4 regions of the Leuconostoc carnosum genome follow, and region 4 is predicted to be linked to each of the others. Evidence: predicted binding sites of a transcription regulator. Region 4 holds the regulator's gene; each other region holds the start of a gene.

Region 1 (8,215 bases), 210 kb from region 4:
CGATTTCTTCGTTGAACCTGAAATTTGGGAAATATTAGATGAAGTCCGTGCTATCTTAACTGCTGAAGGTTCAGAAGTTTTGCCTGAAATTCATGAACATTACACTATTGTTCGTAAGATTACAGAACATGACATGTATTCATATGACTTTGCTTTGCCATTGATTACATTGTATTCATTGTACTCAGGTAAGACGAATCGCATTGCTGACTGGTTGCGTCAAAGCCCAATGAAGCAATTCACAACATTAGACACGCATGATGGTATTGGTGTTGTTGATGCTAAGGACTTGTTGACACAAGAAGAAACTGACTTTACTACTGAAGAAATGTACAAAGTTGGTGCTAATGTTAAGAAGATTTTCTCTTCAGCAGCATACAATAACTTGGATATTTACCAAATTAATACAACTTACTATTCAGCATTGGGTAACAACGATGCATCATACTTGCTAGCCCGTGCAACACAAATTTTCGCACCTGGTATTCCACAAATTTACTATGTTGGTTTACTTGCTGGTGAAAATGATATTGAATTATTAGAAAGTTCAAAAGAAGGTCGTAATATCAACCGTCATTATTATGATTTGGCTGAAATTGCTGAAACAACAAAGCGTCCTGTTGTTTCAAACTTGTTTGATCTATTGCGTTTCCGTAACACAAGTGCTGCCTTTGACTTGGATGGTTCAATCGAAGTTGTTAACAACGGCGAAAATGAATTAACTGTTACACGTACATCAGCAGATGGTAAGACAACTGCCACACTAGATGCTAACTTTGCAACTAAAGAATTCACTGTGACTGAAAATGGTGAAGAAATTTTTGCAACAAAGTAATAGGTTAAAAAAGCGCTTCGGCGCTTTTTTGGTAGAAATAGAAATGATTGTTTGTTGATTACGTATTATAAACATTGCAGAAAGATACGTATAGGGCTATTATTACTGAGTGATTTGAGCGCAAGTAAGTCGAACTTTGTTATAATTAAGTTTAGAAATATAAATAGGAGAAAAACATGAGCTATCAAAAAAAATTAGCACTATGGCAGGCTGCACAACTACCTGATTATTTGGCTAAAGATTTAGAAAAGTATACACCAGAAGAACAAGAAGATGCATTTTATCAGAACTTGAGTTTTGGGACAGCTGGTATGCGTGGCGTTTTGGGTGCGGGTACGAATCGTATAAATATTTTTACAGTTCGTCAAGTAACAGAAGCGTTAGCTCGTTATATTGATGCACAAGGTGTAACAGCTCAAAAACGTGGTGTAGCAATTAGTTTTGACTCACGTCATTTTTCACCGGAATTTGCTTCAGATGCAGCAGCTGTTTTATCAGCGCATGGGATCAAATCATATTTGTTTAGCAGTTTACGACCAACTCCTGAACTATCCTTTGCTGTTCGTGAGCTAAATGCTTTTGCTGGTATTATGATCACTGCATCACATAATCCTAAAGAATATAATGGCTACAAGGTCTATGGTGAAGATGGCGGACAAATGGTACCAGAAGCTGTTAATATCGTAGTCGAAGAACTTGAGAAAGTGTCTGATGTATTTAGCATAAAACTTGATGAATCAAGAGCTAATGTTGAAATCATTGATCAAGTCATTGATGATAAATATTTGGAAAAGATGACCACAGTCACAGTGGATAAAGCTCTAGTTGCCAAAGAAGGTGCTTCATTAAAGTTTGTTTATTCGCCACTTCATGGTACGGGTCAATATATCGGTGAAAAAGCGCTGCAACAAGCAGGATTTACCAACTATTCAATTGTTAAAGAACAAGCAGTCATTGATGGTGATTTTCCAACTGTTAAAAAGCCAAATCCTGAAGATGCAGCTGCATTAGAATTAGCGATTGAATATGCTAAACGTGACGGGGCAGATGCGGTTGTCGCCACAGATCCTGATGCTGATAGAATGGGTACTGCTGTTAAATTAGCTGATGGTACATTCCAAGTATTAACTGGTAATCAAATTGCGGCAGTCTTGGTTAATTATTTGTTAACTGCTAAGAAAAAGACTAATACATTACCTGCTGATGGTGCAATTGTGACATCTATTGTATCTTCACGATTTGCTTCAACAGTTGCTGAGAGCTTTGGTGTAACAACTGCTGATGTATTAACAGGATTTAAGTATATCGCTGCAACAATTGATGAATATGAAGCTACAAAATCAAACACATTTTTGTTTGGCTTTGAGGAGAGTTTTGGTTATCTTGTAAAGCCATTCTCACATGATAAAGATGCTATTCAAGCGTTGGTATTGTTTGCAGAAGTGGCAGCTTATTATAAGTCACAAGGTAAGACATTTGCAGATGGGGTACAAGAATTATTTGAAAAGTTTGGTTATTTTGAAGAAAAGACAATCAGTTTAGACTTCCCAGGTATTCATGGTAATGATGAAATGGCCGCAATTATTGCCAAATTCCGTGATAATCAACCAGAAACCATTGGTGGCGTGGCAGTTACGCGCATTCAAGACTTTTCAACTGCTACTGAAACACGGGCTGACCGCACAAGCATCACGTTACCACAACCTAAAGCAAATGTTTTGAAGTATTGGTTAGCTGATGGTTCATGGGTTGCTGTACGACCATCTGGAACAGAACCAAAGCTAAAATTCTACATTGGGGTTGTATCAGATACACAAGAAAAATCACAGGCAAAAATCAATGTGATTGCTGATGATTTGATGTCGTACGCTAAATAACATTAGACAAATTATTTAATATTTGATATAATTAAAGACGGCTTAGTTGCCAAATTAACGGTAATCCGCTGTGCGTTAAGCCCAAGGGCAAGTGTAAGATTATCGACTAGGAGAAGACCATGCGTCAAAATAGTATTTTAGAAAATGTTACCTCAGTACAGTTACGTTCAGACATTCCTGAGTTCCGTGCTGGTGATACTGTTAAAGTATTCGCCAAGATTGTCGAAGGTTCACGTGAACGTGTTCAATTGTTTGAGGGTGTTGTTATTAAGCGTAAGGGTGCTGGAATTCAAGCAACTTACACTGTACGTAAGATTTCATCAGGTGTTGGTGTGGAACGTACTTTTGCATTGCACTCACCACGTGTTGAAAAGATCGAAGTTACTCGCTTTGGTGCCGTACGTCGTGCCAAGTTGTACTACTTGCGTTCATTGCAAGGTAAAGCAGCTCGTATCAAGGAACGTCGTCGCGACGTATAATCTTTCTAAAAATATCCCTCGGGATATTTTTTGTTTGACCAATTAAATGATGATTTTTATATAGTTATTTATGTTTTGTCATTTTCATGTAATCAAATCGCAAGATTTATGATATATAAATTGTAACGTAAGGGTATATAATTAATACATACTCAAATAACATTTGAGTTTCATTACTCCCCCCAGTAATGCTTCAATCAGCTCCCCCAATTACTGATTGATTCAATTGATAGTTTCGGCTATCATCCCCCTGACCATTGCCCTCTTCGGTCAGGGGTTTTTTTTGTAAAAATATGAATAGTAGTTGTTTGAACAGAGTTTTGAGCGAACTTTTGTTCGCTTTATGCTAAAATAGGATTATGCCAGAGTTTTTGATAACAACTGATACCCGTAAAATTCTACACGTAGATCTTGATGCTTTTTATGCGCAGGTTGAAATGCGGGACAACCCGTTTTTGCGGGACAAGCCGTTAATTATTGCACGTAATCCAGAAGAATCAGGTGGACGTGGTGTCGTGGCGACAGCGAATTATATGGCACGACAACTTGGTGTACATTCAGCAATGAGCTCAGTTGAAGCCAAAAAATTAGCGCCCAATGCAGTGTTTTTATCGCCGAATTTTGTTAAATACAAAGCAATTTCTAAACAAGTGCATGATATTTTCTATCAAGTGACAGAAAAAGTTGAACCTGTAGCTTTCGATGAAGCCTATTTGGATGTGACAGCATTACCGCAATCAGGTGCAAGCATTGCTGCAAAGATACGCCATGAAATTTTTAAAATCACACATTTGACTAGTTCAGTTGGGGTATCTCATAATAAGTTATTAGCTAAGTTAGGATCGGAATATAATAAACCAAATGGCGTCACGGTCATTACAATCGATAACATGTTAGCGTTTCTCGATGACCTACCTATTGGTGAATTTCGTGGTGTCGGTAAAAAAACTGAAGCGCACTTTGAAAAATTGCATATTAACAATGGGGCACAGTTACGTCAGATGTCACATGAGAATCTACGTGCTTTATTTGGTAAAATGGGTGAACATTTCTATTGGCAAGCACGTGGGGTTCATTTTGGAGAAGTTCAGTGGCAACGTCAGCGTCAGTCTATAGGTAAAGAAGAAACGTTTGATAAAATGTTACACCGAGAATTTGAAATCCAATCAGAATTTAGAAAATTAGCTTTTGGTGTGATTAAGATTATGACAGAACGACACATTGTTGGTCGTACACTCAATATTAAAATACGTGATGATATGTTCAATACAGTGACACGTGCTATAACTTTGACAGAACCATGGCAACTCTCGGAAGATGTGTTAGTCAAACAAGCACAAAATATTTTTGATGAAGTGATGGGGACATCATTTTCGATTCGATTATTAGGTATTTCCATGAGTAATTTACAATCGAATACATTTGAAGAAATGACGTTGTTTTAAACATGGTATACTAATATGTAGTAATAAATATACCTCTAAATTTAGAAAGATAAAATAATGGCAACGATTGAAGAACAGTTACTTGAACAAATTAAACACTATGATACAATTATTATTCATCGACATCAGCGACCTGATCCAGATGCATATGGGTCACAATTAGGACTTAAGGCATTGTTGAAAGCCAGTTTCCCAGAGAAAAACATTTACGCAGTTGGTAAGGCTGTGCCTGGTTTATCTTGGATGAGTGATGATGAGCACTTCATGGATGACATACCAGATAAAACTTATCGTAATGCTTTGGTTATCATGGTTGATACAGCTAATGCACCACGTATCGACGATCAACGGTGGCAAAATGGTTTAGAAACAATCAAAATTGATCACCATCCAAATGATGATGCTTATGCTGATTGGCAGTGGGTCAAAGAGGGTCATTCGGCGACCAGTACAATGATATACGAATTTTATGAAGTCCTAAAGAATCAAGGATTGGTTATGACGGCTGAAGCAGCCAGGTTGCTTTATATTGGTATTTTAGGTGATACAGGTCATTTCATGTACAGTATGGATAAGGAAACATTTCGTGTAGTTTCAGAGTTATTTGGTTATAATTTTGATTATGAATCAATTCACCATAATATGGCAACAATTTCTGAAAATGCCGCAAAATTGTCAGGTTATGTTTTACAAAATCTAACACTGTTACCATCCGGATTAGCATATATTGTGTTAACTAAAGAACTTGTAAAGCAGTTTGATTTAGGCGAGGCAGGCACTTCTTTTGTTGTGTCATTACCTTCTAAAATTGATCGTGTCAAGGCATGGGCGATATTTGAAGAACAAGATGAGGGAAATTATCGTGTGCGCCTACGATCACGTACAATTGTGATTAATAAAATTGCTAATCAATTTGAGGGTGGCGGACATCCGATGGCTTCAGGTGCTTGGGCACAGACCAGCGAGGATATTGATCGTCTACTCCATGTGTTAGACAAGTCACTCGTTGCAACATATGGTGTAGAATAGAAAGAAACAAGCGATGAGGGTATCGTTTGATAAGACTGAAAGTAGAGAAAATTGATGGCAGAAGCTGCAAACCAATTTGGACAATTTAACTTAAAACCAGAAATTATTAGTGTATTAACAGCGATAGGTTTTACAACACCAACACCAGTGCAAGCAAAATTAATTCCTGATGTATTACAAGGACGAGATGTGGTTGGACAATCACAGACTGGTTCAGGAAAGACACATACTTTTTTGATACCAATTTTTAATCAATTAGAAAGTGATCAACATTATGTGCAGGCAGTGATTACAACCCCTTCTCGTGAATTAGCTGCACAGATTACTAAGGCAACAAAGCTTTTTGCCGAAAAATTAGACCAAAACATTACCATTTCGGAGTTTGTCGGGGGTACAGATAAATTACGACAAATTAAGCAACTTGAGAAGCAACAACCACAAATTGTCATTGGTACACCAGGGCGAATTAAAGATTTAGTTACATCTGGGGCATTGAAGTTACATGCCGTTAAGCAATTAGTTGTAGATGAAGCTGATATGACGCTAGATATGGGATTTTTAAGTGAAGTAGATTTCATTGCAGGTGCCATGCCAGAAGCTCTACAAACTTTAGTATTCAGTGCAACTATGCCAGAAAAGCTCAAACCTTTCTTAAAAAAGTATCTAGATAATCCTCATTTTGAATCAATCCCAGTGTCAACGGTTATTGCTGACACAATTGATAATTGGTTATTAGCCACTAAATCAAAAGATAAAAATGACGTGATTTATCAGGTTTTGACTACTGGTAATCCTTATTTAGCTTTAGTTTTTGCCAATACTAAAGAACGTGTTAAAAACATTGCATCAAACTTACGTGGTCGCGGATTAAAAGTAGCAGAAATTCATGGTGATATTGAACCGCGTGAACGTCGTCGCGTCATGAAGGCTATTCAAAATTTGGAATATCAGTATGTGATTGCAACTGATTTGGCAGCGCGAGGAATTGATATTGCAGGTGTTTCTCATGTAATTAATGACGAGATTCCTGATGAGCTTGAGTTCTTTGTCCATCGTGTTGGTCGTACCGGACGTAATGGGTTACCAGGATTAGCTATTACGTTATATGGACCTGATGAAGAAGCGGAAGTTGCTGAGTTAGAGGCATTAGGCATCAACTTTAAAGCCAAGCGCATCGAAAATGGTGAATTTACTGATGTTAAGGATCGTCGTGCACGTAAGCAACGTGTTGCCACAACAAAAAAGCTTGATCCAACAATGGTTGGTATGGTGAAAAAGAAGAAAAAAATAGTTAAACCAGGTTATAAGCGCCGTATTAAAAGTGCAATTAAGCGTCAGGACCAAATGGACCGACGTGTATCAAAACGAGAAGATATGCGAGCTGAACGTAAGGCTAATAAAAGGCGTGGACAAGATAAGTAAACAAAAAGGTTACCACAAGAAATTCTTGTGGTAACCTTTTTTTATTTATTTTGTGCATTTAAGGGATTGATAATATTAGTTTGTATCAATTTAACAATTTCGGGATTGTCTGGTAAATTCGAGTGCTGCGCATTATCACCGGAAACGGTGATTTGTGTATAAGCTTTGATGCGTTTTTGATAAATGTATCTACCAGCGATAACGCTTTGAATTGGCACGAGACCGTCATTTGTATAATCGTCAGTACCGGCAATTGAAAACATTGTTAAATCAGGCGGTAATTTGTCACTTGCTTGGATGAAATCTTTTAACATTTCAGTACGTTGTTGTAATGAGGGTTCTGAAAAATTAAAAGGTGTACCTAAAGTCATTAAAGTTGGTAAGTTAAAAGTTTGGCGATCATAATATTTTTCAAGGTAATTTGTCCAAATGAGACCGCCATTAGAATGGCCAACGGCTGAAAATGTTTTAAAATGGTAGCGTTCTTGCAATGACGTTAAGGCGGTTGTTAACCATTTAGTTTGCTTTTTGATGTTATTATAGCCATCATCATTATTTTCAAACCCAACAACAATAAACGGTTGCTGATCGTTGGCATTAATGTTACCTATATAAGTTAGTTTACCGTTACGATCCACCTGCACTTTTAAGACACTATGTGCTGGTGGTGTTTCATTGAGTAATGAGAATAACTGGTCAAAGCGATTAATAGTAGCGCTAGAGCCTGGAATGAAAATAATGGGTGTCATACGTGAATTCTGAATTTTAGCTTGGTTAGTACTTGTTTGAGTAACCCAGTGATTACCATATATGCCTAAAATAATGAGGAATACTAGACTGATGCCTAATATGATTTTATTTTTCATTTAATTCCTCCATGGTCAGTTGTTTAATGAATGGTTTGTATATTAAAATAGATAAACCAAAAATAATGATAGTGACAATAATGGCACTAAGGTGACTGTTACTAGCTAAAGTAGGGGTCAATATGGTTGGCATACCAACTGGTGTCATAAATACTGGTGGCGCCATTAAGTGTAGAGCAATGGTGAGGTAACTAATTGTTATGCTCATGATACTGACTAAAATCATAGGCACTAGTATGAGAGGACGCAAAAACATCGGCAA
Region 2 (8,215 bases), 310 kb from region 4:
CGGTGATACACACATCTACAGCAATCATGTTGATCAGATTAAAGAACAAATTTCACGTCCTATGCATGACTTGCCTAAATTATGGCTAAATCCCGAGGTTAAATCAATTTTTGATTACACCATGGCAGATATCAAAGTCTTGGACTACGACAGTGAACCTGGTATTAAAGCACCAGTTGCAGTTTAAAAGGTAAACTATGAAAATCAGACCACTTGAAAAAGGAGATTTACCTTATATTTATCAACAAGAAAACTCACGAAAAGTGATGGCACTATGGTTTCAAGAAGCCTATACCTCTTTTGATGAATTGCAAATATTATATGAAAGACATATATTAGATCAAACAGAACGCCGTTTCGTTGTGGAAAATGATGAACAATTTATTGGCGTCGTTGAACTTGTTGATATTGATCCGTTGCATCGACATACTGAAATACAAATTATCATTAATTCAGATTACCAAGGCCATGGTTATGCACAATTAGCTATGAAATCTGGTATCGACTATGCTTTTAAAGTGCTAAATATGCACAAAGTTTACCTTTATGTTGATGTTGATAACAGCGCAGCTATTCATATCTATAAAAAAGTTGGTTTTATTGAAGAAGGGATCCTCCGTCAGCATTTTTTTGCCGAAGGCCGCTACCATGATAGTCTAATGATGGGCATCTTAGCTAACGAATTCACAAGTAAAAATTAACCACAAATAAAAAAGCAAGCTCGTAAGTGAGCTTGCTTTTTTATTTACAATCTTCTGATAAAAATGTAAAACATGAGCTTAGTCATTCTTATCCTTCAGGTTGAATTAATTGTGAACCTAATTCATAGTTATGAGAATAGTCAACCGGAATATCAACAACTACTGGACCTTGCGTGGCAAAAGCTTCATCCAATACGGCATCTAGTTCATCTGGTGTCGTCACGCGTAACCCTTTAGCACCAAAACTATCCGCATATTTAACAATATCGATATTACCAAAATCAACACCAGCGGATTGACCGTCATACTTCATCTCTTCTTGGAATTTGACCATGTCATAATGGGCATTATCATTCCAAACAATGTGCACTGTATTTAAATTCAAACGTACTGCCGTTTCCAGTTCCATAGCTGAAAAGAAGAAACCACCATCACCAGAAACCGAAACAGATTTAACATTTGGCCGTACCATCGCAGCAGTCATCGCCCATGGTAACCCAACGCCCAATGTTTGCATACCATTAGAAATTAAGAAATGACGAGGAACGTAAGATTTAAAATGACGTGCCATCCAAATATAGTGTGAGCCAATATCTGTGGAAACTGTCATATCATCAGTAACATGATTTTGGATTGATTGAATAACGTCCAATGGATGATTCAAATTTCCTTCTGCAGGCGTATAAGTTGGCTCATCAGAAGCACGCAAATCAGCCTTCAATAATTTCAGAGTTGCTTGACTGTCTTCTGGCAAAACATATCCTTTGATATTGTCTGTCAGAATAGACAAACTTTGCGCTAAATCACCAATCAATTGGCGTTGCGGTACAAAATTATTATCAATTTGTACATGAGTTGTATCTAAAGCAACAATATTAAGAACATTTTCTTTATTCCAGTTACGTGGTTCATATTCGATAGCATCATAACCGATTGTAATTACTAGGTCAGATTGTTGCAATAATCGATCACCAACTTGATTTCGAAATAGACCAATCCGACCAAAGAAAGTGTCAGCTTCCAACTCACGTGAAATCACGCCAGCACCCTGGAACGTTTCCACAACAGGTAAGGTTGTTTGTTCAAGTAACTGATGTAATGCCGCTACAGTGGTATCATCGGATCCACGTGACCCAACAAGCAACACTGGTAGTTTAGCCTGACGTATTTGCTCTGCTAACCATGATAAATCCGCTAGTGCAGCAGGACCTGACTTGGCTTGATGTACTTTTGGTAACGCATTAATTGATACTGGCGCGTCGTCAACATCTTGTGGTAATGACACAAAAGCAGCGCCTTTTTTAGCGCCATTAGCGGTAGCGAATGCATTAGCTATAATTTCAGATATATTATTAGGATCTTGAATTTCTGAACTGTACTTAGTAATTGAATTAAATAGTGCTACTGAATTTGTTGATTGGTGAGTCAAGCGATATAAATCTTTACGCTGTACTTGACCACCAATGGCAACCACAGGATCACTTTCAGCATTAGCTGTCATTAATCCTGTAACCAAATTACCAACACCAGGGCCAGAAGTAACGACCACTACACCAGTTTTTCCAGTGATTCTAGCAAATGCTTGCGCCATGAAGGCTGCATTTTGTTCATGACGCGTCACAATTAATTTTGGTACTTTCTGACCTGCAGATGGATGTTCCAACGTTTCAAATAAACGATCAATTTTAGCACCTGGAATACCAAAAAGTAAATTAACGCCTTGATTTGTTAGACTATCGACAACGAGATCTGAACCATATTTTTGTTCTGACATATTACTTGAGAGTGAGCGCTGCGCCGTTAAAATTTACGATGTGATCCAACAAAATATACCAATAGTTAAATATCACAAGATAACCAGCGTGGTGACACTCGTTTCCTCCATCATTTGTTAATAACCATATCATAGCACTTTTATATAACAAATTGTGAGTGAAAGATTGTGAAGCTTATCTTTATATCAACGTTTGTAGCTTCACAATGTTATTTTGGCACAAAAAAACCAGCTCATAAATAACTGGTTATCTATCATCTATTAATTTTTTAATTAGTCACTGAACTCAAAAACAAAGTCAGAATCATTAATACGAACATCATCACCATCTTTAGCGCCAGCCTTACGTAAGGCATCATCAACGCCCATATGACGTAATTGACGTCCAAAACGCATAATTGTAGCATCACGCTGGATATTAGTCATCAAGAATAGCTTCTCAACTTCATCACCGCCAACGACCCACTGTTCATCCTCTGCTGACCAATTAATTGTGAAATCATGCTTTTCTGGCTTAAAGTCATAAGTCTTTTCTGTCTCATCAACTTCAATTGCTGGACGATAACTTTCAGGAGATGGTGCTTTTTCAAGCATTTCCGCTGTTAAAGTCATTAATTCTTTCACATGATCACGTGTTAGTGCAGAAATCGGCAGAATAGTTGGTGTCTCTAATAAGCCTGAATCAGCTGCTACTTTTTCTCTAAACTCAGTCAAATTCTCAGCTGAATCTGGCATATCCATTTTTGTTGGTACCACAATTTGTGGACGATTAAGAATGGTTTCATCATATTGTTGTAATTCTGTTAAGATTTTACGATATTGTGTATAAGGATCTGTTCCTTCAATACCTGACATATCAACTAAATGTAAAATAACCTTTGTTCGTTCCACATGTCGTAAAAATCGGAAACCTAAGCCAATGCCTTCAGAAGCACCTTCGATCAATCCTGGTAAGTCAGCCATGACGAAGTCTCGCCCATCATCTAAACGTACCATACCAATATTTGGTGCTAAAGTTGTAAAATGATAAGCTGCTATCTTTGGTTTTGCATTTGAAACAACTGACAATAAAGTAGACTTTCCAGCTGATGGAAATCCAACTAATCCAACATCAGCCAGTACTTTCAGTTCTAATTTCAAATTACGTAGCTCGCCTGGTTCTCCGTTTTCAGAAAGTTCAGGCGCGGGGTTAGCCGACGTCGCAAAATGAATATTACCACGACCGCCACGACCGCCACGAGCTACAACGAGTTCTTGCCCATTCTCTAATAAATCACCTAAAACTGCACCCGTATCAATGTTACTTACTGTCGTGCCTTGTGGCACTTTAATATAACGGTCGTCAGACGAGGCACCAGTCATCCCCTTTGTGCCACCATTACCACCTGGTTGTGCTTTAAAATGGCGATTATAACGAAAGTCCATCAAGGTACGTAATCCTTCATCAACTTTAAAAATAATGGATCCACCGTGACCACCATCACCGCCAAAGGGACCACCCATTGGTTCGAATTTTTCGTGACGAAACGAAACGATGCCGTCGCCACCTTTTCCAGCTTTTACTTCAATTTCTGCTTGATCTACAAATGCCATATTATTTAGAGCACGCAAGAAAAGTCATTAAGAGGTTCCTAATCTCAGTAAATAGTCATTAAACTATTCAATACGGAACATTGATTTTTCCCAACTCGTGCCTTTTCTCCTTGTCTGCCTATAATTCATGAGCTTGCGATAATTAACACTCTAGTTTAACATAAAACAAACTTTAGTGCGAATAACTGCTATATTTCAGCCTTGAGTCCTGATCCGGTTTGTAAACTCATATGGATCACACGTGCTAGTTTTTCATTAATCCCAATGGCTTCTAATTCTTTCACACTCGCTGCTGCAATTTTTGGTAATGACCCAAATTCACGTAATAGCTTTTGCCGTGTTTTTGGTCCAACACCGTCAATTGTATCTAAACGTGAAGCCAGTGAATTCTTACTACGCAATTGCCGATGAAAATTAATCGCAAATCGGTGCACTTCTTCTTGCACACGCTGAACTAAAAAGAAACCTTCTGATTGCTTATCTAACGTTACAATTTGCTCAGTTTTACCATCAATTAAATCAGCCGTCTTGTGTTTGTCATTTTTAACCATCGCTGCGATTGGCACATTTGTCATGCCTAATTCATCTTCTAGTACTTCTTTGGCAGCATGTAATTGTATCTCACCACCATCCATCAGAATCAAATCAGGCATCGTGCCACCCTCTTTAAGCAGGCGACCATAACGTCGACGGATAACTTCTTGTGTTTCTGACCATTCATCAGCATGATCAACTGACTTAATTTTATATTTTCGATATAAATCCTTATTCGGTACACCATCATCGAAAACAACCATTGCGCTAACAATCTCAACGCCTTGCGTATGCGAATGATCAAATGCTTCAATGCGATGCCCCAATGGTAGATTTAAAGCATTTGTAATTTCAGCCATTGCGCCGGTTGTTTTTTTCTCGTTTAATTGCATTAATCGAAATTTTTCTTCCAATGCAATTCTAGCATTCTTACCTGCTAAATCTAATAAATCACGTTTTTCTCCTCTAATCGGTGTCCGTACAGGTACTGATAACACCTCGGATAATGCTATGGTATCAATGCCTTTAGGTACGAGAACCTCACGTGGTTTTTGAATATTACGCTGTAAATAAAATTGTTGGATAAAGCTGAGGACTTCTTCTTCAGCTTCGCCAACAACAGAAAAAGTACGCTTGAATTGGCGAATTAATCGAGCTTGACGTAAGAAGAATACTTCAACAGTCATCCAACCTTTATCCAAATAATAATTGAATAAATCACGTGGCGTTGTATCTTTAGACAACACACGTTGACTTTCAACAGTTTCATCAATATATTTCAATTGATCTCTCAAATCAGCAGCACGTTCAAATTCTAATGTTTCTGCAGCAATTTTCATTTTTTCATTTATTGAACGTTTAACAGTGGCAGTATCCCCGTCTAAAAAGCGCTTAATCCGCTCAATTTGTGTTTGATAATCGCTGGCCGACACTTCGCGCCAACATGGTCCTAAACACTGGCCCATATTGTAATATAAACAAGGGCGTCCTTGATAACCATTACAACGACGTAAAGGATAATTTTTTTCTAAAAAACGCAAGGTTTCTTGTGCAGCGTAAACGTTTGGATACGGACCAAAATAAAAGCCGCCATCTTTTTTCACTTCATTGACTAGCGACATTTTTGGATCACGTTCTTTGCTAATTTTAATATAAGGATAGCCTGTACCATATTTTAGTCGAATATTGTAATATGGCTTATACTTTTTAATCAGCTCATTTTCTAACAAAAAAGCTTCTTTATCAGAATTAGTAACAATAAAATCAAAATCAACAATATTTTGGACTAGCTCGGCTGTCTTGCCATCATGATCTTGCTTGAAGTAAGAACGTACACGATTCTTTAGATTTTTAGCTTTACCAACATAAATAATTTTATCGTTTTTATCCTTCATTTGATATGACCCAGGTTCTGCTGGCAGTAACGTGAGTTTTTGTTCGATGTGTTTCGAGGGATTTGCTAACATAGTTTTATTATACCAAGCCTTGTATACTTTTTGGCAAAATAAAAACACGCGTTCGCGTGTTCCTACTTATCATTCTACTAATATCATGATTTAAACATTTGGTCACGTATTAACCTTTGCTTTGTTGCAGTGCTGCTGCTACAAAATCACGATACAAACCTTCTGGTCGTTCAGGGCGTGATAAGAATTCTGGATGGTACTGTGCTGCTACAAAGAAATCATTTTTCGAATATTCAATCACTTCCATCAAACGATCATCTGGTGATGTCGCTGCAAATATCATACCTGCTTGTTCAAATTCCGCACGATAACGTGTATTGAATTCGTAGCGATGACGATGACGTTGTTGAATCTCATCAACATCATCATAAGCCTTAGCCGTCAATGTGTTTGGCACCAACTTAGCAGGATACAAGCCAAGACGTAATGTGCCACCCAAGTCTTCAATATTTTCTTGATCTTTCATCAAATCAATAATGGGTGCAGTTGTTTTTGGATCTAATTCAGTTGAGTTTGCATCTTGATAACCCAAAACATGACGTGCAAATTCAACTGATGCTAACTGCATGCCCAAGCAAACACCTAGGAATGGAATATTTGACTCACGAGCATAGCGGATAGCTGCAATTTTACCTTCCGTACCGCGGGGACCAAAGCCACCAGGAATCATAATACCATCAACGTCCGCCAACAACTCTTCAACATTTTCTGATGTTACAGTTTCGGACTTAATGTGCTTAATATGAACATCAGCTTTCTTCGCATAACCAGCATGTTTCAAAGCTTCATTTACCGAAATATAAGCGTCTGGCAAGTCAGTATATTTACCAACTATCGCGATATTAACTGATTGCTGAGGGTGTTTGATATTTTCAACCATCTTAGCCCAATTATCCATATCAGCTTTTGGTGCATCAACTTGTAGTTTATTTAGAACAACATCATCCATTCCCTGCGCCTGTAAATTCAAAGGAATTTCATATAATGTTTCGACATCACGAGATTCGACTACGGCATCTGCCTTAACATCTGTAAATGTTGAGATCTTCTTTTTCAAACTGTCTTCAAGTGGTTCTGATGTCCGTAGAACAATCATATCAGGTTGAATACCTAATGATCGTAACTGCGCCACCGAATGTTGTGTTGGCTTTGTTTTAGCTTCACCAGCAGCTGTTAAGTAAACAATCAAGCTCGTATGAATATAAAAAACATTTTCACTGCCTAAATCTGATTTCATTTGGCGTAATGCTTCAATAAATGGCAAACTTTCAATATCACCAACAGTACCACCAACTTCAACAATAACCACATCAGCATCTGTTGATTCCGCAGCTTTTTTCATCTTATCTTTGATAGCATCAGTGATATGCGGAATGACTTGAACTGTACCACCATTATAATCACCACGACGTTCTTTTGCTAGAACCTCAGAATAAATACGACCAGTAGTCACATTGGAATACATGTTAGTATTGATATCCATGAACCGCTCGTAATGTCCCATATCCAAATCTGTTTCCAGGCCATCACCTGTCACAAAAGTTTCACCGTGTTGGTAAGGTGACATCGTACCTGGATCAATATTAATATAAGGATCCAACTTTTGAATTGCGAGCTTTAAGCCACGATTCTTAAGCAAACGACCAAGTGATGCTGCTACAATCCCTTTGCCAAGAGATGACACAACGCCACCGGTAACGAAAATGTATTTGACTTGTTTATCTGTCATGATGCCTCCTCATGATTTAGCGCGATGCGCGCACAACGTTTCAGGGGTAAAAATAAAATAGAAAAGCCCCCAAGATTACCTTGGGAGCTTTTAACGTCTGTCCCAATAAATGGGAGCCCTAATATATAATACAGAGTTAACCTATATTTGTCAAATATTTATTTAAGTTGTTACACAATAAGTCCCAAAACATGACTACTTGTTAACACGCTTAAATACTGTAATAGCTTCAACATGCGTTGTTTGAGGGAATTGGTCAATAGGTTGTACAGGACCATCAATTTCAAATCCTTCGTCCAAAATTTGAACCGCATCACGTGCTAATGTCGCTGGATTACAACTAATATAAACAAAAGTCTCAGGTTTCATTGCACTCACTGCTGAAATCAGTTCTGCTGTCAATCCCTTTCGTGGTGGA
Region 3 (8,215 bases), 260 kb from region 4:
CTGTCTCATTATATAAAGCCACATTAGTTTTGCTGATTACAGCAACTTCGCCATCCATTAACTCAATAAAATATTGAGTAACATCAAGCATTGCAGCTGCATCTGATGTCACAACATTGCCATCGTCAGAAATACCAATCAATAATGGTGATTTCTTCTTAGCGGTATACAACAAGTCCGGTGTTTGGCGATCCATAAGTAAAAATCCATAAGCTGAATTGTTGTCCAGCAGTGAAATCATCTTACGAAATGCATCGAGTGTTGATAACTCATCTTCTTTGGCAAATTTGTCAATTAATTGTACTGCAATTTCTGTATCAGTTTCTGAATGTAAAGTGACACCTTGTAAATAAGTGTCTCGTAATTCATCATAGTTTTCGATAACACCATTGTGCACTAAATAGAAGCGTCCATCTTCTGAGCAATGTGGGTGCGCATTTTCAACAGAAACACCACCATGTGTCGCCCAGCGTGTATGTGCAATACCAGCTGTTCCCGTAATACCTTTACCCTTGGTTGCCTCTTCAAGCAACGCCACACGGCCTTGTTGACGCACTAGAAAATCTCCTGCGTCGCCACCGTTAACATAAACACCAGCTGAATCATAGCCTCGATACTCTAGTTTTTCCAAACCCTTCAACAGCGTTGGTAACGCTTCATGATTACCTGTGCATCCAACAATTCCACACATAGAAATAATCCTCTTTTCAAAATTGGTTTATTTTATTTATTTAACTAACTCCCACTATTTTAAAGCACACAGCGACCCTTGTCAAACTAATTAAATAATTGGTATAGTCCATTTCAAGAATAAATAAAGAACACTTAGTTTGACTTTTTATCTAAACTAATCCTTAAAATATGTTAAACTATAAAAAATTGAAAGTGAGATTTATTGTGACAAAAACTGTGACATGGCATATTACTAATGCTAAAATTTTAGATGTATTTAATCTTAAATTTGATCAGACTGATCTCTGGATTGATGGTAAGCAAATATTTTATCGTGGTAAAGACCCTGATTTAAGAGCAATCAACACTTATGATGCACAAGGAAAATATATTGTCCCTGGCTTAATTGATGCCCATGTACATATTGAAAGCTCACTACTAGCACCAAGTGAATTTGGCAAATTAGTCATGCCTCATGGCATTACTCGCGTATTTGCAGACCCTCATGAAATTGCTAGTGTGGCTGGTATTTCAGGTATTCAATATATGCTAGAAGACGCGCGACAATCACCACTTCACATCCACTATATGCTGCCTTCATCTGTCCCAGCTACACCTTTTGAACATGCCGGTGCGACACTGCATGCCGACGCACTGAAACCTTTTTATAGTGTCCCTGAAATAAATGGATTAGCTGAAGTTATGGATTTCCCAGCGGTCTTTAATGAAGATCAAGATATGCATCAAAAAATTCAGGATGCACAAGCTGCCGGAAAACATGTTGATGGCCATGCATCTGGATTATCACGTGAGCAATTAGCGATCTACCGTAAATATAGCATTGATACAGATCATGAATGTGAAAATGCGCAACAAGCGCTTGAGCGTCTCAATGCCGGTTTTTCCATCTTTGTACGCGAAGGTACAGTTGAGCGTGATGAGTTAGCCATTTTGCCAGCCATTAATATGATTAATCAAGCTCATTTTTCTTTTGCAACTGATGATAAAACAGCCAACGATATCCATAGTGAAGGCTCTATTGATTATAGTGTCAAATTGGCTATCAAAAATGGGTTATCCCCCGCCGTCGCCTTCACTATGGCAAGCTATAACGCTGCTCAAGCACAAAAAGTACAAAACGTCGGTGCTTTAACTGACGGATTTATTGCCGACTTAGTTGTACTTGATCGGTTAGAGGATTTTTCAGTTGAAAAGGTTATGCTTGATGGTCAGTGGTATGAAGATACTACTTCTACCGTGACGCCTATTGCCAACCAATTATTAAATTTCACATTACAGCAATCAGATATAGCACTGCCAATTGATGATTCAAAACCAGCTCATGTGATTGAAATTATGCCACATCACATTACAACCAAACATGTCACTGAAGCAGTCCCAACCCAAGATGGTTATTTTTCAGCAAATGATACTTATGCTAAAATTGTAGTCGCTGAACGTTATCATAATCTTGGCCATGGTGTAGGTATTATTAAAGGATTTCACCTAACCAACGGCGCAATTGCCTCAACAATTGCTCATGACTCACATAACGTTATTATTGCTGGCACTAACGACGATGACATGATCTTAGCAGCTAACACATTACGTGAAATTGGTGGCGGAGAAGTCGTTGTCAACAATGGTCAAGTAACAATTCTACCTTTGGCAATCGGCGGCCTCATGTCGGACCATTCTTATCAGCATGTTATCAAAACGAATAATACACTCCGTGCTGCTTTCTCTAAAATTAGTGATATTAAATTTGATCCATTCCTCACGCTGTCTTTCATGGCGTTACCGGTAATTCCTAGCCTTAAAATAACCGATCAAGGATTATTTGATTTTAACCAATTTACATTTATCAATATTCAGGATTAACTATGAAAACTTTAAGTATCTCACCAGAAAAATTACTTACCATTTTACTCGGTCAGCCTGTTGAGTTAAACCTTGATTATACGGGTTTACTTCTACTAGCAGCCGAAAAAAATACTAAATATCATCTGCCATCAGAAATGGCTGGTAGTATAATTTACATTGAAAACCACGACAATACTTTCGTATCGTTAGTTCACCCTTTCAATGTGCCCACGCAAAATCAATTATTTGATGTCGATGATAACCTTATCCATCGTGAACCATATAATTGGTTTGGCCCACAATCAGTAGTCATTGAGAAGAAAATGCAAGATTTCGCTGCACAATACGATGGCCCTACCACTGAAAGTGGTGCTATACCAAGACATTTCATACCTGATAATATTGCCGAACCCGTAATCTTGTCAGATAATTATTGGCAAGATTACGCTAAATTTGTTAATGATACTGATGGTCGTTTTGCATCAGAATTAAAACCAATGTTTAATATATAATCAAAAAAGATGCATAGTTATATGCATCTTTTTTTAGCGTTTTATCAACTATGTTCTGTACCAGAACTCCCATCACTGATATTAACACGACGTGGGCGCGAACCATCTGATGGCCCTATATAACCACCTGATTCTAAATCATCGATTAATCTGGCAGCACGATTATATCCAATTCGAAAACGTCGTTGCAGTAATGATGTTGATGCTTTTTGTTGTTCTATGACAAATTGTAACGCTTCTTGAAATAATTCATCTTCACTATTACCTTGACTAGCACCATCACCACTGTCTTGTGCAATTTCATCATCAGTCACAGTCATCGCTTCAGAATATTGCGCCTCCTGTTGCTCTTTAACAAAAGAAACAACATTTGTCACATCCGTATTACTAATAAATGCGCCTTGAACACGTTGTGTTGGCTTTCCAGGTGGCGCAAAAATCATATCCCCTTTACCTAACAATTTTTCAGCACCATTCGTATCCAAAATTGTGCGTGAGTCAATGCCCGATGCCGTTCTAAATGCAATTCGCCCAGGAATATTACTTTTAATTGTACCATTAATAACTTTCACATCTGGTCGCTGCGTAGCCAAAATCATGTGAATCCCGGCTGCTCGAGCTTTAGCCCCCAAGCGTGCGATAGACACTTCAATTTCTGAACCAACAGTACTCATTAAGTCAGCAAATTCATCGACAATAGCCACAATATAAGGCATTTTCTGCATGACACTCGTGCCATTCTCTTTCGATTCGGCATTTTGCTTATCAACTGCAGCATTATATTCACCAATATTACGCTTGCCAAACTGTGCAAGTAATTTATAACGATTTTCCATTTCATCAACAACTTTTTGTAATGATTTCGCAGCCTTTCTAGGATCTGAAACAACCGGCGTTAATAAATGTGGGATCCCATTATAAATGGATAATTCAACAACTTTCGGATCTACCATCATTAATTTAACTTCACTTGGTTTGGCTTTTAACAAAATTGAAATAATAATACTATTTAAACCGACTGATTTTCCTGAACCTGTTGATCCAGCAATCAATAAATGTGGCATATCAGCTAGATTCGCCATGATGATATTACCTGTCACATCACGCCCCAATGGTACACGTAATAAATGTTCATCATCTTTCGGCGCATGCTCAATCATATCTCGAAAACCAACGGCCGCCTGCGTATCATTGGGTACTTCAATACCAACATAAGGTTTGCCAGGAATAGGTGCCTCAATACGAATAGACTTAGCTGCTAGAGCTAAAGCCAAATCATCCGCCAAATTCGCAATACGATTAACTTTAACGCCCTGTCCTGGTTTTAGCTCATATTGTGTCACGGTTGGCCCTAACGAAACGCTGGTAACTTCCGCTTCAACACCAAAACTTAGCAACGTATCATGAACCAACCGTGATTTTTCAGTAAGACTTTTGAATTCTTTCGTTTGATCAGTTGCAGCCACTTGTGTCAACAGCTCAACAGAGGGTAGTTTATAATCTGGATTGTTATTTTCTGGCACACTAGTAGCCAATTCAACATCCCCATCATCCGACGCATTTGGCGCCTCTTTTTCAGGTAGCTTCGCTGAACGACTAGTTGATGGCACTTCTGGTTGACTCTCTACTGGACCCTGCCATTTAATCTCTGGTTCGACAAATTCTGATAGTGTCGTGTCTGGATCACTTTCTGAAGGTAACACATCATTATTTGGTGTGGCTACTTTTTCAGCACCTTGGTGCAATCCTAGTGGATCATCCCCATAATCTGTCACATTTTTTTTATGACGTTTAAATAAGGCACGATGTTCTGGCATATTAACGCGTCGTTCTTGTACATAAGCCACACCAGCTTGAGCTTTTTTAATCCCTTTATCCGTTAAATCACGGGCAGGAATTCGGAAGAAAATAATGATACCACTCATTAATAGAATGATTGACACAATCCACGTACCAATATTTGACATCAATGTAAATAATAGATGATACAAAGCCGCGCCGATAACGCCACCACCTACAGGCGTATTGGCTGATTGATTCACAAAATCTTGACCTATCAGACGTACAACTTCATTGATATAACCTGTTCCATTGGGTAATGTATACGTAAAGAAAAGCAGTGATGTTATTATCAATAGTGCCACAAAAGTCATGATAGCACCAAGGATAAAATGTCCTGCTATTTTTGGCATTTTCTTAAAAATAAAGTAGTAAATGATACCAAAAGTTACCGGAATGATAGCGCCTAAATACAAGCTGCCAAAGAAAAATCTGAAAATATCCGCAATATATACACCAATTAATCCAAGCTTAAAAATACCCAGAATACCTAAAAGTGCCCCTAACAGTATGGCTATATTTTTCCCGATAATAGCACTTGGTTCCGCTTTTTTTCGTGTCGTACTACGCCGTCTCTTTTGTGGTGCTTTACGTGTTGCCAATTTTTATCACCTTTTACAATTTAATTAATAACTTAACACTCTATTCTATCACGAAATGCAAGCAAACAGTTGTTCGCTCATGATTTTAAAAATGACTTATGACATATAAAAAGCCACAACCGAAGTTGTGACTTGATATAGCTCGTGAGAGAATCGAACTCTCGATTCCGCCGTGAAAGGGCAGCGTCTTAGCCACTTGACCAACGAGCCATGGTCAGTGATGCTTGATATCTCTATCAAACAACTATAATAGAATACCAAGAATTTTATGCCCTGTCAACACTTTATTTCAATTTATCTTGTTCGTAAGTATGAATTGTATCTAAACTTTGGAAGTTTTGCTGACGGAGTGCTTCATAGAGCACAATTGCTACTGTATTTGATAAATTTAATGAACGAATATGTGTGTCATCTTGTGGGATTCGAATGGCTTTTTCTGGATTTTGTCGCATGAATACTTCAGGTAATCCCGTTGTCTCCTTGCCAAATAAGAAATAATGATCACCATTTTTTTCACCATAATCTGGTTGTGTATAATCCATATTTGCAAATTTAGATACCAAATATAGGTGATCTTCAGCCTTCAAAGTTGCCAAAAAATCGGGTAAACTATCATGACGCACTAATTGAACGTAATCCCAATAATCTAAGCCCGCGCGTTTAACATGCTTATCATCAAGTTCAAAACCGAGCGGTTCGATCAAATGCAGTACTGCATCGGTCCCAGCAGTTGTTCGTGCAATATTACCAGTATTTGCTGGCATTAACGGTTCAAATAATACAATGTGATTTGTCATTTAACTAAGCTTTCTCTTCCTTTACATCTACATCATCTTCAAATAAATCAGAATTATATCGCCACCATTCATAGATATGCGTCACTAATACCTTAACAACGGCATAAGTTGGTACAGCTAAAATGACCCCCAATACACCGAAAATGTGCCCACCACTCAATAAGACAACAATTACAGTGACTGGGTGAATGGCCAATGCACTACCCAGAATTCTAGGTGCAATAACATGTGCTTCAATCGGTTGTTCAATAATCAATACGATAATCGCCAATAACAATAATTTAGGTCCGCCAGCAATTAAAGCAACTGTCCACACAGGGACTTGAGCCAGAATCGATCCAACGTAAGGAATCATGTTGAAAAATCCAGCCATTAGTGCCAAAAGAATACCATAAGGCAAACCAATTATCGTAAAACCGACACCAAACATAATCATAACGGCAAAAGCCACACCGAGCTGACCTCGAATATAATGTGCAATTTGTTCACTAATTTCTGTTAATAATTGACGCAAAGAGCTTCGCACCCTACGCGGGAATTTTTCAGCGACAAATCCTGAAAAACGGTGACCATCAAGTAACATATAATAGAGAATAAATGGCGTTGATACAACAGTTATACCAATAGTAGTCAGTATAGAAGCAAATGAACCGATGCCAGCCACGCCAGTTGTTACATATTTCCGACTCCAATCAACGACATTTTGATTAATATCAGCATTAGTATTATTTAAAAAATCACGTACTGTTTTAAACTCATTAGATTTAAACGTTTCATTAATAAAAGTTTGACTAGTTGTCCAATAATTTGGCCAATGGTCAATAAATGATATGACTTGGTCACGCAAAACAATGACAACAATGCTAATAATACCCGCAATAATACCCAATAATAAAACTAAAAGAATACCCACAGATAAATTGCGAGGTACTTTCGTATGCTTACTAAACCAAGCCACCGCTGGACTCAGCAAGTAATACAAAACCCCAGCGATTAAAATAGGTGCACCTACTGCTGTAAATAAGGCCCGAACAGGTTCAAAAATAAAACGCACCTGCCAACCCAGAAAAATAATCAATAAAACTAATAAAACCACTAGTAATCCGTTCAATAAGTTATTTCCCGAAAACCACCGTCGGTACCAGGTATGTTGCTCTGCTTGTTTAGCCATCGAGAACCTCCACTATATATTTTAATTTTACCACATATCTATAAACATTTCATGCACACAAGCACCAAATGAGCCGTTTGATAATTCTGTTTTTATCATAAAGGTATCTGCCTAATCAACTAAAGTATGATAATATTGAAGTAACTTAATTTTTTAGGAAGAACAGTTTATGACTTCAACAGCCACAGCCCATACCAACATTGCATTAATTAAATATTGGGGTAAAAAAGATGCCATACTAAACCTACCCACAACGAGTTCACTATCATTGACACTTGATAAGTTTTATACAACAACAACTGTCTCAAAAAATGATAGCATTGACACATTAATTTTGAATGGTCAAAATGTTGATGCTAGAAAAATTCAAAACTTTTTAAATATCTTGCGTGATGAATTAGGTACATTTGATCAATTAACAATTACCTCAGAAAACCATGTGCCCACAAGCGCCGGATTGGCTTCTTCAGCCTCTGCTTTTGCTGCGTTAACTGCAGCAGTTACAAGGGAATTAGCGCTTGATTTACCAAACGAAACCCTTTCACGTCTTGCTCGACGCGGTTCGGGTTCTGCATCTCGCTCATTTTACGGGCATTTCGCTGTTTGGCATGAAGGTATTGATGATAAGTCATCATTTGCTGAAAGTATAGCAGCTCCTGATATGCCAATTGCACTTGTAGTTGCAGAAGTATCGTCTGAGACCAAAAAAGTTAGCTCGACCGAAGGTATGCAACGTGCCATGACTTCTCCAGACTATTC
Region 4 (8,215 bases):
ATCAGTTTCAGAATTCAATTCAATAATTGCAGCTTTGTTACCTTGTACAGCAACATGCGTCATACCTTCAGCAGCAACACGGTCACCCTTCTTAGCGGCTTTAGCCATACCTTTTTCGCGGAGAAGGTCAATTGCCTTATCCAAATCACCTTCGGCCTCAACCAAGGCCTTCTTAGCATCCATCATACCAACAGATGTTTTATCACGTAATTCTTTTACTTGTGCAGCAGTAATTGCCATTGTATTGCTCCTCTAAAATATTGATATTTTTATTATAACATGTTCTGATCAAACAAAAATGCCGCTCCGCGTCCCAAACAGGTCCGCAGGAACGGCAAGTGTCATTAAAATAATTAGTTATTGCCTTCTTCAACAATGTTAGCAATTTCTTCGATAGATTCTGTGTTTTCGTCACCTTCAACAAAAGCATCTTCAGGGGCTGAATCTTCACCTTGACGACCTTCAACGATAGCGTCAGCCATCTTTGCAGTGATCAAACGTACAGCACGGATAGCATCATCATTTGCAGGAATCTTAACATCAACAACGTCTGGGTTAGCATTCGTGTCAATCATAGCCACAACAGGAATATTCAACATGTTGGCTTCCTTAACGGCAATTTCTTCCTTCTTAGGGTCAACAACAAACAATACATCTGGCAAACCAGGCATATCCTTGATACCACCCAAGAACTTATTCAACTTTTCACGTTGCTTATTTAGCAACACAACTTCTTTCTTAGGAAGTTGTTCGAAAGTACCATCTTCAGCCATTGCTTCCAAGTCCTTAAGACGTTGGATACGTGACTTGATTGTATTCCAGTTAGTCAAAGTGCCACCCAACCAACGGTGGTTGATGAAGTATTGACCAGCACGTGTTGCTTCTTCAGCAATAGCGTCTGAAGCTTGCTTCTTTGTACCAACAAACAAAACGTTGGCGCCATCAGCTGATGCGTTACGAATAAAGTTATAAGCTTCATCAACAAGCTTAACTGTTTTTTGTAAATCGATAATATGAATACCATTACGTTCTGTAAAGATGTATTCATCCATCTTTGGGTCCCAACGACGTGTTTGGTGACCGAAGTGAACTCCTGCTTCGAGGAGTTCTTTCATTGAAATAACTGCCATGTTATGGCCTCCTAGGTTTTTCCGCCGACAAATTCGACATTCATATTGACATTTCTGCACCTATATGAACTCGTCTGTCGTGTGTATTTATTGCAATTTGCAACAGCTAAAATTATACGTGATTTTCAAATTAAACGCAAGTATTTTTGTTAAATAAATTCAGTCATGGCGCCAAATACTTGGACTAATATCATGCATGATTAAAAATACTTCCTTTTTCGGTCGTGTCAATTTTTTAAAATTGGCTTCAGCATGTAGCGCCTCACTCTTTGTCTCAAATTGTTCTGAATAAATTAATCGTAGTGGATGCCTTGATTTTACACGCGTAAACTTGGCTCCTTTTCTTGCTTCGTGAACTTTAAAACGACGAGACACATCATCGGTAAAACCACCATAAAAATAGCCGTCAGCAGTATATAAAACATAAAAAAAGTAAGGTTTCATTTAGTCCATGACGCTCCATACAAAATTTCTTTTACTTCTGCAGTGTAATCGTTGGCCATCGTATAAGCTATAATCGGTGGTAAAATGCGAACGCCACCAGGGCGTCCAGATTTAATAGCTTCGACTAATACCATATTAGCTTCGCGATCAACTTTACCATAGACAAACCTTATGCGCTTAATCATCAATTTGCGTGCCGACAAGGCAGCAAATATATCACTTAATCGTTCTGGTCGGTGTACCATGTAAAATTTACCATTGTTTTTCAATAACTTATTTGCAACTTGTGCTAATCCAGGTAAATCAATCGTCAATTCATGTCTTGCTAATTCATAGTGTTCATCCTTATTTGTTTTTGTGGTTTCATTTAGCGGAAAATAGGGCGGATTCGAAAGTACAGTTTCCGCAGATCCGGGTGCAATATCATCGAAAATAGCTTTCATATCTGACTTTAAAACACTGACACGTTCTTCTAAACCGTTCATGACGATACTACGTGCTGCCATATCAGCTAATTCTGGTTGGATTTCTACTAGCTTAATCTTCCCAGTGACTTTTGGTGCGTAAAACAGACCAACTGCGCCAGTTCCAGCACCGAGATCTACTGTTAATCCAGCACCTTTTCCTTTAATTCCCGCAAAATGCGCTAGTAAAATGGCATCTAAAGAATACGAAAACATATCTGGATTTTGAATAATATGAATATTTTGTGCAGGCAGTCCATCAATTCGCTCGCCTTTGTTAAGAATTGGTTCAATCATTGTGAATTTCTCGCTTTATCGTGTAAAATACATAGAGATAGTTGATATGAGGTGAATAAATAATGAAGTTTTATGATTTTCTACGTGGTATTGCAGTTGGTCTGATTTGGTCAATTAACGGACGCATCAAATATATGAATCGAGACCGTATACCAGTAAATGACAATTATGTCTTAGTCGGTCCACACCGTAGTTGGTGGGATCCCATATGGTATGCTATTGCGGCATATCCTAAACATTTTATTTTCATGGCAAAAATTGAATTATTCAAATTCCGACCATTAGCTTGGTTGATTACGTCTGCTGGTGCATTTCCAGTTGACCGCAAAAACGTTAGCCCCAGTGTCATTAAAATTCCTGTTCGTGAACTTAAAACTGGGCAACGATCATTGATCATGTTCCCGTCAGGTTCCCGTCATGACAAAGACTTAAAGTCTGGTTCACTACTTATTGCACGTATGTCTGGTAAAGCTATAGTTCCCGCTGTTTATCAGGGTCCTGTGTTATTCCGTCAATTATTCAAACGTAATAACACAACAATTAATTTTGGTGAACCAATTGTATTTGATAAAAGTGAAAAGTTTAATGCTGAGAGCATTGCCAAATACACAAAAAAGATGCAAGATGCTTTTGATCAATTAGACCGTGAAATTGATCCCGATTGGCAATATGTCGATCCAAAAGAACAATCATCATCTGAAAAAAAATAAGCCACTAGGCTTATTTTTTTTGTGATTGAGCACTTTGTTGCTTCATTTGAGCCATCATTTGATTTAACTTCTTTTGTGATGGTTTCTGTCCCATTGACATCATCATTGACTTCATCATTTCTTCAGAGATGGGCGGATTTTTTGCCAAATAATTCTTCATTGAATTACGTGCCAGAAAGAAACCAGCCACTAACCCAAGAGCCAAAGCCAAGACAGCAATCAAGATCACAAATCCGATACCTATAGTCATAGTTTTCCCCTTAATTATTGTCTAAAAAGTATTATAACATAATTCAAGTTGTAGATACACCGCTAATTATCATCTTAATTTTTAATATTTTATGAAGGAAAAGTTGAGATATTTTCACTACTTATGAACGACAAAATCGTTCAAATCATATGTTTTATAAAGAAAATGTAAAGATTTAAAGTGAAATATTTATTAAAATATAAAATTAGCGAACAAACGTTTGATTTATATGATAAAGTTCGGTACAATACAATAAGAATATAAATAAATCAAGTAGGTAATTTAACCCATCATGGCAAACAATATTAAAGAAAGTAAACAACTACAAGTATTGCGCTTCATCCATGAAGCACAATTATCAAATGGTTATCCACCAACAGTGCGTGAAGTTGGTGAAGCAGTTGGTTTATCCTCATCATCTACAATTCATGGGCACATCGAACGTTTGGTTAAAAAGGGCTACTTACTCAAGGATGCTGCAAAACCACGTGCACGTGCAATTGAAGTAAGTGATGCCGGATTGGAAGCACTAGGATTATCAACAACTCCTGGTCGTATTCCTGTTCTTGGGCTTGTTACAGCAGGTACACCTGTTTTAGCAGTTGAAGAAGAAGCGACGGAGTTCTTCCCAATTCCCGATAATTTAATGCAATTTGATGGCGACATGTTCATGTTAAATGTTAAGGGAAACTCGATGGTCAATATCGGGATTCTAGATGGTGACAAGGTAATTGTTCGTAAGCAAGACAATGCCGACAACGGCGATGTTGTCGTTGCTATGAATGAAGATGACGAAGCCACTGTCAAACGCTTTTTCAGAGAAGCAGATCATTTCCGTTTACAACCAGAAAATGACGCCATGGCACCTATTATTTTAAACAATGTCTCAATTCTTGGTAAGGTCATTGGCCTTTACCGTGACGCTATTTATTAATATATTATAAAAAGAGGCTCGTTCAAAATTGAACGAGCCTCTTTTGATTTAATAATTGTACCAATCAGTGGGATTTTCTCGCCACACTTGTAAACTAGTATATTGTGAGGCATCAAGATGTCCACTATTAATAGCTTCTGTCACCATTTGTGAATATGTTGTTAGTGATTGATATGTTAATTTCGCAGCCGCGAAATTAACATCCGCGGCATCTAATTCATAAGAAAAGATTGCAATAACACCTATAACTTTACCACCTTCTGCTCGAACAGCCTCAGCTGCTTGCAAAACCGAACCACCGGTAGAAATTAAGTCATCAATCAAAACAACTTTTTTTCCTGAAACCGCTGCACCTTCTGTTTGTCGACCAGCCCCGTGATCCTTAGGCTTAGAACGAACATAAATCATTGGTTTTTTCAAAATATCCGCTACCCAAGCAGCATGAGGTATTCCTGCAGTAGCAACACCACCGATTACCTCAACATCATCATAGTGTTCCTTAATTAATGTAGCTAATCCGTTATAAATGTTTTCCCTAACTTCCGGGAAACCAATGGTCATACGATTATCAGTGTAAATCGGACTTTTAATACCTGAAGCCCATGTGAATGGTGTTGTTGGCGCAAATTTAACCGCCCCAATTTTTAATAGATCTCGTGCAACTTGTTTTGCATATTCGGTCATCTAGATACTCCATTCTGCTAATACACGTTGATAGGCTGCAACTGGTGTTTCAGCCTTGGTTATTGATCTGCCAACTACTAAACCAGTGGCCCCAAATTGGCGTGCTTGCGTTGGTGTTGTGATGCGTGCTTGATCATTTCCATCATCTCCAGCTAAACGAATACCTGGGGTAATTCTTAAAAAATTATCATGTGTTTGCTGCTTTATAATCTGTGCTTCAAAAGGTGAACTAATCGTACCATCAACACCTGCTTTTTGCGCCAATTTTGCTAAATGTAAGACACTTTCATTTAATGAAGCTGTTGTCAATTGTGTTTGCTGCATGTCTTCTTCAGAAAATGATGTTAGCTGTGTCACAGCCAATAATTTTAAATCTACCCCTTTATTTTCAACGGCTCGATGCAACATTTTTTCACCGCCAGCTGCATGTAAAGTTAAATATTGGACATCCAGCTTAGCAATACTAGCTACAGCTTGCCCAACCGTATTTGGTATATCATAGAGTTTCAAATCTAAAAAGATTGTGTATCCTTGTTGACGTAACTCTTTAACAAAATCCGGACCTTCAGCATAAAATAACGCCATACCAACCTTTAGAGCTGGCTTAGGAGAAATATCTTTAAATTGCGCTAAAAATTGTCGTGCCGTGATTGCATTAGGAAAATCTAATGCAATAAATACAGGATATACCATAATTTCTCCCACCATCCAATTGATTATTAGTCCTGTTTTGAACAGGACTTATGTGATGTCGCTTCTGAATATTGAACTCATATTAATAAATTACTTCATTTCACTTACCGTAAAACTTCTACTTTCCAGAACATCTAGAAAAGCACTGACCGTATCTAAAGCTGTAAATAATGGTACAGCATTTTCGATTGCAACTTGGCGAATTAACAAACCATCTGATTCTGCATGATCATCGGCTTGAGTCGTATTAACTACAACTTGAAGCGTCTGGCTGCGTAAAGCATGAAGTGAATTATTTTCAGATTCTGATATTTTATCTAGGATAGCAACTGGCAAATTTTCTGCCAATAAGGTAGCACCAGTTCCAGAGGTAGCATATAATGAGAAACCTAAATCAACAAAGCGTTTAGCCAAAGCAATTGTTTCATTCTTATCAGCATCGGCAACTGTAAATAACACATTTCCGTACTTTGGTACCTTAATATTAGAAGCTACAAATGCTTTATATAGCGCCTTGGGTAAGGTCGTATCTGATCCCATAACTTCACCTGTAGACTTCATTTCTGGTCCAAGTAACGAATCAACTTCCGGCAACTTTGTAAAGGAAAAAATAGGCGCTTTAACATGAACCATATCATCTGCTGGTACTAACCCTGTTTCAAATCCCATATCTGCAAGTTTTTCACCTAACATCACACGTGTAGCTAATTGTGCTAATGGTAAATGTGTCACTTTTGAAATAAAGGGCACCGTACGTGATGCACGCGGGTTGACTTCAATGACATAGGCTTTGTTTTCATGAATAACAAATTGCACATTCATCAGTCCAATTGTATTCATGGCTTTTGATAAAGCAATTGCAGCTTGAACAATCTGGTCTTGCACACGTTGTGATAAATATTGTGGTGGATACACCGACATTGAATCACCAGAATGCACACCTGCCCGTTCAATATGTTCCATAATACCAGGAATCACAGCCGTTTGACCATCTGACAAAACATCGACTTCTGCTTCTTGACCAACCAAATAAGAATCAATCAACACAGGATGATCATTTGATACTTTGACTGCACGCTGCATATAATCTTGCAATTCGTCATCAGAAGCAATAATTTCCATAGCTCGACCACCAAGTACATAAGAAGGTCTAATTAATACAGGATACCCAATCATTTGAGCAGCGGCTAAAGCACCTGCTACTGTTGTTGCAGTTTTCCCAAGTGGCTGTGGTAATTGTAGTGACTTGATGACTTGATCAAAAGCTTCACGATCTTCAGCACGATTCAAGTCTTCTACAGTTGTTCCTAATATGTGTACCCCGTTATCTACTAAAGGTTGGGCTAAATTAATAGCTGTTTGGCCACCAAATTGAACAACAACGCCCATTGGCTGTTCAACATCAATAACATTCAAAACATCTTCTAAAGTTAGCGGTTCAAAATATAATTTATCTGATATTGAGAAATCTGTTGACACCGTTTCAGGATTTGAATTCATAATAATAGCTTCATAACCAGCACGCTGAATTGCTTTCACTGCATGAACAGTTGCATAATCAAATTCAACACCTTGTCCAATTCGAATTGGACCTGAGCCTAGAACCAAAACCGACTTTTTATCTGATACAATCGATTCATTTTCATGTTCGTAAGTGGCGTAATAATAAGGTGTTTGCGATTCAAACTCAGCTGCCACCGTGTCAACCATTTTATAAACTGGCAACACATTATTTTCTTGGCGCAAATCACGAATATCTTTAGCAGTCATTTCCCAAAAGCCAGCGATTGTTTGATCAGCAAAGCCATTTTTCTTAGCGTACTTTAAATAATCTAGATCACCAATATGTTGTTTTAAATCTTCTTCAATTTCAATAATATGAACAAGTTTATCCAAGAAAAATTCGTCAATGCGTGTTTTTTCATGAATAACTTCATCCGAAATTCCACGCCGTAATAAGTCAGCAATCATAAACAGACGGTCATCTCGTGCTGGCATTAAAGCTTCAAGTAATTGTTGATCAGTCATATCACTAAAAGTAATATCATTAAGACCAATAGCACCAATTTCTAGTGAACGAACAGCTTTTAAGATGGCCTCTTCCATATTACGTCCGATAGCCATAACTTCGCCTGTTGCTTTCATTTGTGTACCCAAACGACGATCAGCAGTAGCAAATTTATCAAATGGCCAACGCGGAATTTTGACAACGACATAATCTAATGCTGGTTCAAATTCCGCTTTAGTTGTACCAGTAACTGGATTTGTAATTTCATCTAATGTCAAGCCAATCGCAATCTTAGCTGCCATTTTTGCAATTGGATAACCCGTTGCTTTTGATGCCAATGCTGATGAACGCGAGACACGCGGATTTACTTCAATAATGTAATATTTATACGATTCTGGATCAAGTGCCATCTGAATATTAACACCACCTTCAATCTTCAAAGCGCGAATAATTTTTAATGCAGCATCACGCATCATTTGCACTTCACGATCTGACAATGTTTGTACCGGAGCAGTAACAATTGAGTCACCAGTGTGAATACCAACTGGATCAAAGTTTTCCATCGAAGCGACAACTAAGGCATTGTCATGAGAATCACGCA

Evidence for each region. The regulator LexA, encoded in region 4, represses DNA repair genes until DNA is damaged. The targets are predictions, from matches to a motif close to CNAACANNTGTTNG.
Region 1: a site for LexA is predicted at 3,517-3,530, ahead of dinB (DNA polymerase IV). Genes of this name have one in related genera too.
Region 2: a site for LexA is predicted at 6,110-6,123, ahead of uvrC (excinuclease ABC subunit UvrC). Genes of this name have one in related genera too.
Region 3: a site for LexA is predicted at 5,551-5,564, ahead of FGL89_RS00030 (FtsK/SpoIIIE family DNA translocase). Genes of this name have one in related genera too.

Annotation. Positions count from the first base shown of each region.
Region 1 covers NZ_CP042374.1:475,115-483,329, reverse strand. Annotated here, with positions in the region: gene gtfA (sucrose phosphorylase) at 1-835, shown strand, start outside; gene FGL89_RS02270 (phospho-sugar mutase) at 1,012-2,712, shown strand; gene rplS (50S ribosomal protein L19) at 2,832-3,191, shown strand; gene dinB (DNA polymerase IV) at 3,551-4,636, shown strand; gene FGL89_RS02255 (DHH family phosphoesterase) at 4,694-5,665, shown strand; gene FGL89_RS02250 (DEAD/DEAH box helicase) at 5,720-7,087, shown strand; gene FGL89_RS02245 (alpha/beta hydrolase) at 7,129-7,953, opposite strand; gene FGL89_RS02240 (PTS sugar transporter subunit IIC) at 7,943-8,215, opposite strand, start outside.
Region 2 covers NZ_CP042374.1:570,976-579,190, forward strand. Annotated here, with positions in the region: gene FGL89_RS02705 (thymidylate synthase) at 1-187, shown strand, start outside; gene FGL89_RS02710 (GNAT family N-acetyltransferase) at 198-701, shown strand; gene alsS (acetolactate synthase AlsS) at 790-2,475, opposite strand; gene obgE (GTPase ObgE) at 2,749-4,068, opposite strand; gene uvrC (excinuclease ABC subunit UvrC) at 4,257-6,068, opposite strand; gene FGL89_RS02730 (CTP synthase) at 6,178-7,797, opposite strand; gene rlmD (23S rRNA (uracil(1939)-C(5))-methyltransferase RlmD) at 7,993-8,215, opposite strand, start outside.
Region 3 covers NZ_CP042374.1:1,330-9,544, reverse strand. Annotated here, with positions in the region: gene glmS (glutamine--fructose-6-phosphate transaminase (isomerizing)) at 1-691, opposite strand, end outside; gene ade (adenine deaminase) at 898-2,553, shown strand; gene FGL89_RS00035 (hypothetical protein) at 2,556-3,047, shown strand; gene FGL89_RS00030 (FtsK/SpoIIIE family DNA translocase) at 3,092-5,488, opposite strand; tRNA gene FGL89_RS00025 (tRNA-Glu) at 5,627-5,698, opposite strand; gene FGL89_RS00020 (tRNA (cytidine(34)-2'-O)-methyltransferase) at 5,773-6,285, opposite strand; gene FGL89_RS00015 (AI-2E family transporter) at 6,290-7,456, opposite strand; gene mvaD (diphosphomevalonate decarboxylase) at 7,626-8,215, shown strand, end outside.
Region 4 covers NZ_CP042374.1:264,298-272,512, forward strand. Annotated here, with positions in the region: gene tsf (translation elongation factor Ts) at 1-240, opposite strand, end outside; gene rpsB (30S ribosomal protein S2) at 354-1,130, opposite strand; gene FGL89_RS01235 (GIY-YIG nuclease family protein) at 1,290-1,574, opposite strand; gene FGL89_RS01240 (tRNA1(Val) (adenine(37)-N6)-methyltransferase) at 1,571-2,335, opposite strand; gene FGL89_RS01245 (lysophospholipid acyltransferase family protein) at 2,398-3,045, shown strand; gene FGL89_RS01250 (YneF family protein) at 3,056-3,289, opposite strand; gene lexA (transcriptional repressor LexA) at 3,588-4,229, shown strand; gene pyrE (orotate phosphoribosyltransferase) at 4,278-4,913, opposite strand; gene pyrF (orotidine-5'-phosphate decarboxylase) at 4,914-5,606, opposite strand; gene carB (carbamoyl-phosphate synthase large subunit) at 5,697-8,215, opposite strand, start outside.